Regions from separate parts of the Flavobacterium anhuiense genome, predicted to be linked through region 2. Evidence: riboswitches for the same ligand, from Rfam matches in the RefSeq annotation. Region 2 holds a riboswitch; each other region holds the start of a gene.
What was found. A riboswitch is a leader RNA that binds a small molecule or an ion and turns the genes downstream of it on or off. The one in region 2 is predicted to bind S-adenosylmethionine.

Region 1 (3,283 bases), 1.8 Mb from region 2:
CAATAGACTTATATAAAGAGTTAAGGGCAGATCTTAAAAAGTACGACAAAGAATTTTTGTATGAAACATCGGTTGAAGCTGGAATTCCTGTTTTGCAGACCTTAAGAGATTTGTATTATTCGGGAGAAAAAATCACAAAGATTCGAGGCGTTTTTTCCGATAATCTGAGTTACGTCTTTAATAGATTTTCATCTGAAGATGTTTCGTTTTCATCTGTTTTAAAAGATGCGAGTCTTTTAGGTTTGATGAAATCAAATTTTAAAGAAGATTTGTCTGGAAATGATACTGCAAGAAAACTTCTAATATTGGCCAGAGAAATAGGAAAAGATTTTGATCTCTCAGATATTAATATAAAACCTTTTATAACCGAAGAGCATTTGGAAAAAAATGGAGTGCTCGATAAAGAGGCTGTAGATAAATCATTTAAAATTGCCAAAATCACTCAAGCAGAAAATCATGTACTCCGTTATGTAGGAGAGTTTGATGTAGAAAAAGGCACATTAGAAGCCAAATTAATTTCGGAACCAATAGCCTCTCCAATCGGGCAGTTGAAAGGTTCCGACACTATTTTTGAAATTTATACCAAATCTTACTCCGATATTCCAATCGTAATTCAAAGTGCTCCGCCATGTAAACAAGCAATTTCGAGAGGAATTATAACTGATATCCTAAAAATAGTGGAACGAATTAGGACTAAGGAAGCAGTCTGGCTATAATTTTTTAGCCGAAAAAGAAAAAGGTTCTTTGATAAACTGATTTGTCAAATGGAATTATTAAGAAAAACGAGTTTGTTTTGTAAGTTTTTTACCTGTATTATTTCGTTTTCGTTTTTGTAAGATGTTTTTTGACGTTAAAAAATTGATTTTTAACGATTTTTGTAATTAAATTCTTGAATTTAATTTGTGTAATAAAAAAAATAATTGCATATTTGTTATACCCAAAAACTACTAGAAATCAAATGAACTTAAAAGTCAACAAAATGTTTTGTGCCATTTCGGTTAAGACCGAGGCTGGGGTGTCTATTGCTTAAAAAATTGTAAGAATACAATAATAATATAGTAAGAGCCTCCCGAGAAATTTTGGGAGGCTTTTTAATTTAATACAAATGCAGAATTTAAATAAACAATATAAATCACAGATGAATAAATCCTTACAGATGAACAAGATGTTTTCTGTCGCGCTTATTTGCGCATACGTCTGTTGATACTAAAAGTATACGTGAGTGTAAAAACTTAAACCCTTTTGGTATCTGAAAAATCCAAAAGGGTTTTTTTATTCCAGAAAGCGATTTAACAAAAAGATAAACGAGAAATAAAGATTATAAAACACAACTTAACTAAAACTTAATATCATGAGCACATTGAACTACTTAGCAGAAAAAATTTCAAATTTGAAAAACAGAAGGACGAGAAAAAATAATCCGCCGCCAACAAACGAATTGGCTCATCCAAGATTCGGAATAACTGAGTCTGGAATCGCAGAGGAAGGTAAGGCAACTGGAAAAAAAGCGCCGAACTCTTTATTGTTTTTGATGTATTCAAAAGAAAATGAAACGCTTTTTATCTAAACAGAAAAGCATCATAAATTTAGGGTAAAACCTGCTTAATTTTACTGGGCATTTTTGTTCGGTAAATTTTTGCGTATAATAGTTTTTGCTAAAGTAAGTTTCAGAAATTTAACAAACACTTTTAGATAAAATTTGTTTGTTAGAGAAATTAGTAGTTAATTTGCACCGTTAAGTTCAAACACGTATTGAAATGTTATAAAGAAAGGACGAGGGATTAGACCCGATGAAGCCTTAGCAACCCTTCGGTAAAACGAAGAAGGTGCTACATTCTACCACGCCAAACGTGGAAAGATAACAACAAGATTTTTTCTAGTTAAACCTAGTTTTTCTTTCTAATATTTCCATATACAAATCAGATAATACAATAGATTTGAAATTGGAAAATATACCAAACCCTATTATAATTAAAGATTTCATCACAGAAAGTGGTGCAGCTTACCGTTCTATACCTTTGCACTTTACATTGGCAGGACAGCCTTTGCATAGTGCGCCAATTGTATTGGTTAATCACGCCTTAACAGGAAATGCGCAAGTAACTGGAGAAAACGGCTGGTGGAATGACTTAATTGGCGAAGGTAAAACCATAGATACTGCTGTTTATACCATTTTAGCCTTTGATGTTCCTGGAAATGGAAGCAATTCTTTTTTAATTGAAAATTATCTTGACTTTACAGCCAGAGATGTCGCGAGAATCTTTATTGAAGCTGTAAAAGCTTTACATATTGAAAAGCTTTTTGCAGTTATCGGAGGCTCTGTAGGAGGAGGAATTGCTTGGGAAATCTTAGCTTTAGAACCTAATATAACAGAAAACCTTATTCCGATCGCGAGTGACTGGAAATCTACCGACTGGCTTATTGCCAATTGTTTTCTTCAAGAACAAATTCTAAACAATTCTTCAAAACCAATCGAAGATGCCAGAATTCATGCCATGCTTTGTTATCGTTCGCCAGAATCATTCAAAGAGAAATTCCAAAGAACAATCAATCAAGATCTTTTGATTTTTAATATCGAAAGCTGGTTGGCTCATCATGGTAAAAAATTGCAGAAAAGATTCCAATTGTCTTCTTATAAATTAATGAATCAATTGCTTAAAACAATTGATATTACTAGAAATAGTGAAAGTTTTGAAAACTTGTTGTCCAAAACAAAAGCCTCAATTCATATTATCGGAATCAATTCAGATTTGTTTTTTACGGCAAAAGAAAACGTAGAAACCTATGAAGAATTGAAGAAGTTTAAAGACAATGTTTTCTACAGCGAAATTGATTCGGTTCACGGACATGACGCTTTTTTAATCGAGTACAAACAATTAGATCATTTACTTGCCGACATTTTTAAGGCAGAAACAATAAAGAAATAAAAATGAAAGTATTAAAATTTGGAGGTAAATCATTAGCAAACGGAGAAGGACTTAACAAAGTTGTTTCAATCATTTCAGATAAAGTAAATCAAGGCGAAAAAATTGCCGTTGTCGTTTCTGCACGTGGAAATGCGACAGATGAGCTTGAATTTATCTTAAGCATTGCTGCTAAAAATGGCAGTTATAAAGAATTATTAGAGAATTTTAAAAAATATCAAATATCAGATTATCCGCAAGTTGATTTGTCTGAAGAGTTTAATGTTTTAGATAAACTTTTTGAAGGTGTTAGCTTAATTGGCGATTACAGCAAAAAAATCAAAGATCAGATTTTGTCAAAAGGCGAATTGCTTTCGGCT
Region 2 (3,283 bases):
TTTTGGCCAATTCGTGATAAGGCGTAATAATTCCTGTAACATTTGAACAAGCTGTAAACGAACCGATTTTTAAGCTTCTGTCGGCATATTTTCTTATTGCTGACGAAAGAGCTTTTGGATCGACTAAATTATTTTCATCAGGTGGCAGAATAACCACTTCTGCATTCGTTTCATACCAAGAAACCTGATTGGAATGATGCTCCATGTGTGTGATGAAAACCACTGGTTTATCTTCTTCAGCTTTTGTTCGAAGCGCCATGATACGCTGCAATTTTGATAAAGCAGCCGTCATACCGCTCCCAGTAGTAACCAAAACGTCTGATGGGCTGGCATTTACCGATTTTTTAATAATATCTCTCGCATGCTGATAGGCGTAAGTAGAAGTTTTTCCTGTCTGACTTGAAAGTGAATGCGTATTGGCAATCATGGGACCAATTTTATTGAGCATGATATCTTCGATCGGGGCGTATAACCTTCCGCTGGCAACCCAGTCTGCATAAACTAGATTCTGTTCTCCGTAAACCGATTCGAAAGTATGGTCAATTCCTACTGTATTTTCTCTAAATTTAGAAAAGTAACACTCAGGTTCTGTTGGTTTTGTTGTTGGCTCAATAGCATTCATATCCTTGTCATTTTAAATTAACTAATATTGTATTTTTTGTATTTCTTATCAATCTTATCATTCATCTGAAAGACAAGATTGCGCTTTTCTTTTTTAAATTTTATTTTCTAAAAGTCTTTTCAATGTAGATTGCAATTCTTCTCCATACAGGTTTTTCGCAACGATTACTCCTTTAGGATCCACCAAATAATTTCCAGGAATGGCTCTTACACCATATAATTTGGCAACTGCACTGTTCCAGAAAAGCAAATCAGAAACATGCGTCCAGGTTAAATTATCGTCTTTAATTCCTTTAAGCCAATTTTCTTTCTTTTTATCCAAAGAAATTGCGACAATATTGAATCCTTTGTCATGAAATTCTTTGTAAGCCGCAACAATATTTGGATTCTCTCTTCGGCAAGGTCCGCACCATGAAGCCCAAAAATCAATTAAAGTATAGCCTTTTAAGTTATCATAAAGTCGAACTGGCTTTCCTTCTGGATCATTGGCTGTAAAATCTGGGGCTTTTTTACCTACCGATAATCCGTCTAAAACAATAGCCAGTTCTTTTAATTCTTTCACGTAAGTAGTACTTTGAAGACTTTTATCTAGCAAAGCAATATTTTGTGTAATCTGTTCAGGTGTTAATCTGTAAGACCAGTTTCTGTACAATACATAAGCAGAAACAATAGATTTTGGATTTTCTGTTATGAATTTACTGATTTCTACATCTTTGCTCTTTTTATAGGCTTCAAACAAATCCTGAGAAGCAGAACCTTCAACCACAGATGTTGTGTAATATTTCTTCGGACTCAGTTTTACTGTAATCGGATTTTTTTCTAGAAAAATATACAATGGCGAGCTTTCTGTATTTACGCTTAATCCGTATAAATCTGGCGTTTTTACTTTCGTTTTAAAACTGAAATTACCGTCTTTTACTTTTGCCGAATCAATCGTGGTAAACATCTTATTGTGAAACTTTTGCAAGTAAACGTATTGCGTTACAGTATCGGCAACCGTTCCTTTCAATTGTAAATTATTTTCCTGAGCCTGAGTTTGAAGAGCTCCAAGAAATAAAGCGAAACCTAATAGTATTTTTTTCATTTTTTTTTAGTTTTAAGATTAGACAAAAGAATTTCAGGCCAATGTCAGAAGTCATTGGCAGTATTTTATTTTACAAAGAGAATCTAGAATAAACTATTGTTTTAGCATTTAGAAAAAAGCAAAGGCGTTTTCTTCAAAAATGGAATTCAAGAGCTCATAACCGACATATACAATTGATTCAGCTTTCATATTAATAAAGATTTGGTTAGATGATCTTAAACAGATTTACGGAGAAATCTTTCTTATCTGCCCGCTTGTAGCGGAAGGATTTAGCACCTTATTCGGCAACAGGTTGCTAAGACTTCATTGGGCCTATTCCCTCAGTCTTTCTGGATAAGTATCATGTTATAAATTTTCTTCGATACAAATATATATTAATTCTACCGAATTAGTCAAGTTTAAGTTGAGTTTTTTTAAAATTAATTGAAAAAGCGTTTTTAAGAAGAAAACAAAGCACTCATAATCAAATAATTAAAAAATACAAATACATTGTTTTGAAATTCTTATTTATAAAAGAAATTCATACGTTTTTAAAATCTGAATTGAAAAGTATTTTTAAATTCTAAAGAAAAAGATGCAGGTATTGGTTCTTTTCCAGATTGGAAAGCGGTTCTTTTAATCCGTTTTCAAGATTTGAGGTAATCAGTCCCAACACTTGTTTTAGATCGTTGAAATTATTTGGCTTCACAAAATAACAGAATGCACCAAGGTTGCCAGCAGCTTCCATATCATTTTTGTGTGAAGAAGTAGAAATCATAATTACCGGAATATCTTTATAACGCTCTTCCGATTTTAATCGTTTCAGACATTCCCATCCATTCATAATAGGCATATTTAAATCTAAAAAGACAACTTCAGGTATTTTATCATGACTATTTAGCATTTTCAATGCTTGATCCCCATTTTCTGCACAATGACAAATAATACTTTCATCTATATCAGCCAACGCTTCGCAAAACATTTCTGCGTCGTCCCTGTCATCATCGGCTAATAAAATTATTTTCTTACTCATGCTTAAATGTCTTTTTCTGTTTGTTCAAATGGCAACATAATTGTAAAAACAGCTCCTTTATCCACAATTCCATTTGCTGTAATGCTGCCTCCGTGACGTTCCGCTATTTTTTTACAAAGCGACAACCCTAAGCCAGTTCCTTCATAACGGTCTTTAGAATTTAATCGGGTAAAAGTTTCAAAAATACGTCCCGTCTGATCGGGGTCAAATCCGATTCCGTTGTCTCGTACCGTAATTACAGCTATTCTTTTACCGTCTTCAAATTTTTCTTCTGCATTAATGGCAATCTGCGGCGGAACATTTTCTTTAGCAAATTTAATCGAATTGTTTATCAGATTATAAAACAATTGATAAAGCAGCACAGAAGCTCCTTCAATAACAGGAAGTCCTTGATAATAAATATTTCCGCCTGTTCTTTGTAGTGAAATTTCCAGATCGGTTTCTATATTTTTGATGACTTCGTTAAGATCAACTATTGTTGCTTTCTGCGAGTCGGCATTGATTTTAGAATAGGCAAGTACACCGTCAATCATAGTAAACATGCGGTCTGCCGCTACATGGATTCT
Region 3 (3,283 bases), 1.8 Mb from region 2:
TCCCTCACGCAAACTCGGTTTCATAAAACGTTTATGTTTACCGAATTTTTCAATTTTATATTATATTTTTCGTTCCTATTGAACTTTTGTTTTATCAAAACCTACTAAATTTGAAATTGCTCTAAAAGTTGCCATTTCAAAACTTTTCCTATGTGAATCAACTACATGATAAGAACCACCAACAATTCTAAATTTGAAAGATTTTTTACTATCGTAAACTATAGTTTTTATCGTTGTAACAATTACATCTAGATATTCTACTGGAATTTCATCATCTGCAACTTCCCAACTAAATGTTTTAGCTCCGCCCCAATTTCCCTTATTTTCTAAAATAATTTTCACTTCGCCATATTTGCAATATCCAGAACTTTGTTGTTTTATTTTTCCTTCGCAATAATAAGATTCCTCAGAAAATTCAAAATCTGCAAAAGCTCGAATTAATTCTTCGTATGAAGAATCTAGAACAACTCTATGTAGCAGAAATTCCATACTTAATTTTATAAAAATTATTTTTAAAATTTACCAAATCATTACGATAAGACCGGCGCAACTCTCGGCTTATAATCCTTCGCCACCTCAGCCATTAATCGGATATGGTCCGGAGTTGTTCCGCAACAACCGCCAATGATATTGATTAAATTATCCTCTAAATATTCTTTAATGAATGCTTGTGTTTGTTCTGGCGTTTCATCGTACTGTCCGAAAGCATTTGGCAATCCTGCGTTTGGATGCGCTGAAACATTAAAGCTTGTATTATGTGCTAATGTTTTCAAATACGGTTTCAACAAATCGGCTCCAAGAGCGCAATTGAATCCTACACTTAATAACGGAATATGTGAAACTGAAATCAAAAACGCTTCAACAGTTTGTCCCGAAAGTGTTCGTCCTGAAGCATCGGTAATTGTTCCAGAAACCATGATTGGAATATCAAGATTGCGTTCTTCTTTTACTTCTTCGATTGCAAAAAGTGCCGCTTTTGCATTTAATGTATCGAAGATGGTTTCTACTAAAAGTAAATCACAGCCACCATCCATTAAAGCTTCTGCTTGTTGTTTGTACGCAATTCGTAAATCGTCGAACGTTACAGCTCTGTAACCTGGATCGTTTACGTCTGGTGACATACTTGCTGTACGGTTTGTCGGGCCAATTGAACCGGCTACGAAACGTGGTTTTTCTGGATTTTTTGCGGTAAACTCATCGGCAACCTCGCGTGCAAGTTTTGCCGATTCGTAGTTTAACTCGTAAACCAAATCTTCCATGTGATAATCGGCCATACCGATTGTCGTTCCGGAGAAGGTATTGGTTTCTACAATGTCAGCACCTGCTTGAAAATAAGCGGCATGTACATCGCGGATTGCTTGTGGTTGTGTTAGAGATAGTAAATCGTTGTTTCCTTTTAACGGATATGGGAAATCTTTGAAACGCTCTCCTCTGAAATCTTCTTCTGAGAAATTATAGCGTTGCAACATTGTTCCCATTGCTCCGTCAAGGATTAGGATATTTTTTTTTATTGCTTCTTGAATTGTTATTGCCATGGCTTCTTTTTTTAGCTTCTGAGATACTAAGGTTCTAAGATGCTAAGTTTTTTTATTATGATTGTGAAGTTTAAACCTAACAGGTTTTAAAAAACCTGTTAGCTTTGCTTCGGATACTTTTTTCACTTTATTTCCAAAAGTGCACTATTGCTGGCTCATTAGCCCCGATTGAGCCGGTATCCTCGCAATGAAATGGAGAGATATAGGCGAAAGCGGGAACTACTGACTGCAAAAATGCGCCAATGATTCGCTCCTTCTACTGAATTGCTTCGGTAAATATTGTACGTTGTCTGGAAAAGTTTTGAGAAATACTTGTAATGTATTTGTGTTATCTATCTTTAATACTTGAAAATTAGTAAAAAGTAGAATTTAGCACCTTCTTTATGGTAAAGGGTTGCTAAGGTTTCATTGGGTCTGTCCCTCCGCCTTTCGTGATAACTAACAATAATTTTAAGAACAGTGCAAAGGTATGAAATAGGGTTTCGATTTGCAAATGTTTTTTTTTTTAAGGTTCTGAGGGACTAAGATGCTAAGGTTCTAAGGTTTCTCCATTAAAACTTATTCCTTTTCGGTTTTATATTTTAAAGAACACTTTCATCACTTCTTCATGTTCTATGACTTCATTATTTTCTGCCTGAATAAGTCCAGTTTCGATTTCTTCTCTTTCTTCTTTCGATAGATTTTCAAACCAATCCTCCATAGTTTATTATTTGTAATATGTTATTTCGAAATTTTGAACCTGATTTAAATAGAAATAATTGGTAATCAATTTTTCTAAAATATCGATTTTCTCTTGAAGTCGTTTTCCTCTTTTACTTCCTTCTCCCTTGCCATCTCTAGGATCATCTTGATTGTATGGATCCTGACTTTCTTCATCTGAAACATATTGCATCAACGCTTTGATATACAAATCTTTTTGCTTTTTAAAATTGTATTTCTTTTCATAATATTCTTTCCTTAATTTTAATTTATAAATTGAATATTCTACAGATGCATTTAATCTTTTATGTTGATGGCCAAAATAAGTTCCTCCATAATTTAATCCTTCATAAAGTCCGTTTATTGCTCTATATAATTTAATTAATTTTTCTCTTTCTAGTTTGAATTTTGCTTCTCCATTTTTTTGCTTTAAATAATAGGCATAAATTAAACAAAAATCATCTCTGCCAACTTCACTGCCAAATGTAATAGATTCTTCTTTTCCATCCTGATTAATATAATTTTCCCATACTTTACCGGCATATGATTCATTTGGATCTGAAGGAAATTCGGCTTTAAATACAGGAAAAAGCTTTTCAATTTTGTTCAATTCATTTCTGGAAATTAATACTGAATCAATACCTTCTTCTGCATAAATAAGAACTTTTTCTTTTTCAAGTTTTGGATCGTCATACAAATGAGGCAGACATGTTGTATCCTTTTTTTCAGAAATGTTTACTTTAGCTTTAACTGGTTCTTTTTTTGTTTTTTGGCATCCTGTTGCAAAACTCGAAAAAACTAAGATCAGAAGTATTATGTTTCTCATTTACACCTTAAATAAATTTTTGATTAAAGATATAGATTAAGTCATTACATTTTAAAAAAGAAAAAGCCCAAACTATAAAGTTTGAGCTTTCTATATAAAAATCTTAACCTCAGCACCTCAGATTAAACAATCGCTTTCACAACAGCTTTTGGCGCTTCTTTACGAGTTCCGTCGAAACCATCAACTCCAGAAACTGTTGTATATTTCAATACATATTTTTTAC

Region 1: it holds a riboswitch for S-adenosylmethionine, as region 2 does, so the genes downstream of both, BB050_RS05530 (alpha/beta fold hydrolase) here and BB050_RS13755 (TlpA disulfide reductase family protein) in region 2, are expected to answer to the same signal.
Region 3: it holds a riboswitch for S-adenosylmethionine, as region 2 does, so the genes downstream of both, BB050_RS05445 (homocysteine S-methyltransferase family protein) here and BB050_RS13755 (TlpA disulfide reductase family protein) in region 2, are expected to answer to the same signal.

The regions. Positions count from the first base shown of each region.
Region 1 is NZ_CP016907.1:1,314,174-1,317,456, reverse strand. It holds gene BB050_RS05540 (homoserine dehydrogenase family protein) at 1-716, shown strand, start outside; gene BB050_RS05535 (hypothetical protein) at 1,352-1,567, shown strand; SAM riboswitch class I at 1,758-1,865, shown strand; gene BB050_RS05530 (alpha/beta fold hydrolase) at 1,938-2,927, shown strand; gene thrA (bifunctional aspartate kinase/homoserine dehydrogenase I) at 2,930-3,283, shown strand, end outside.
Region 2 is NZ_CP016907.1:3,137,399-3,140,681, reverse strand. It holds gene BB050_RS13760 (aminotransferase class V-fold PLP-dependent enzyme) at 1-622, opposite strand, end outside; gene BB050_RS13755 (TlpA disulfide reductase family protein) at 716-1,705, opposite strand; SAM riboswitch class I at 1,945-2,045, opposite strand; gene BB050_RS13750 (response regulator) at 2,268-2,717, opposite strand; gene BB050_RS13745 (PAS domain-containing sensor histidine kinase) at 2,720-3,283, opposite strand, start outside.
Region 3 is NZ_CP016907.1:1,295,340-1,298,622, forward strand. It holds gene BB050_RS05440 (hypothetical protein) at 76-489, opposite strand; gene BB050_RS05445 (homocysteine S-methyltransferase family protein) at 531-1,535, opposite strand; SAM riboswitch class I at 1,861-1,976, opposite strand; gene BB050_RS22210 (hypothetical protein) at 2,110-2,235, opposite strand; gene BB050_RS05450 (hypothetical protein) at 2,242-3,060, opposite strand; gene BB050_RS05455 (NAD(P)/FAD-dependent oxidoreductase) at 3,183-3,283, opposite strand, start outside.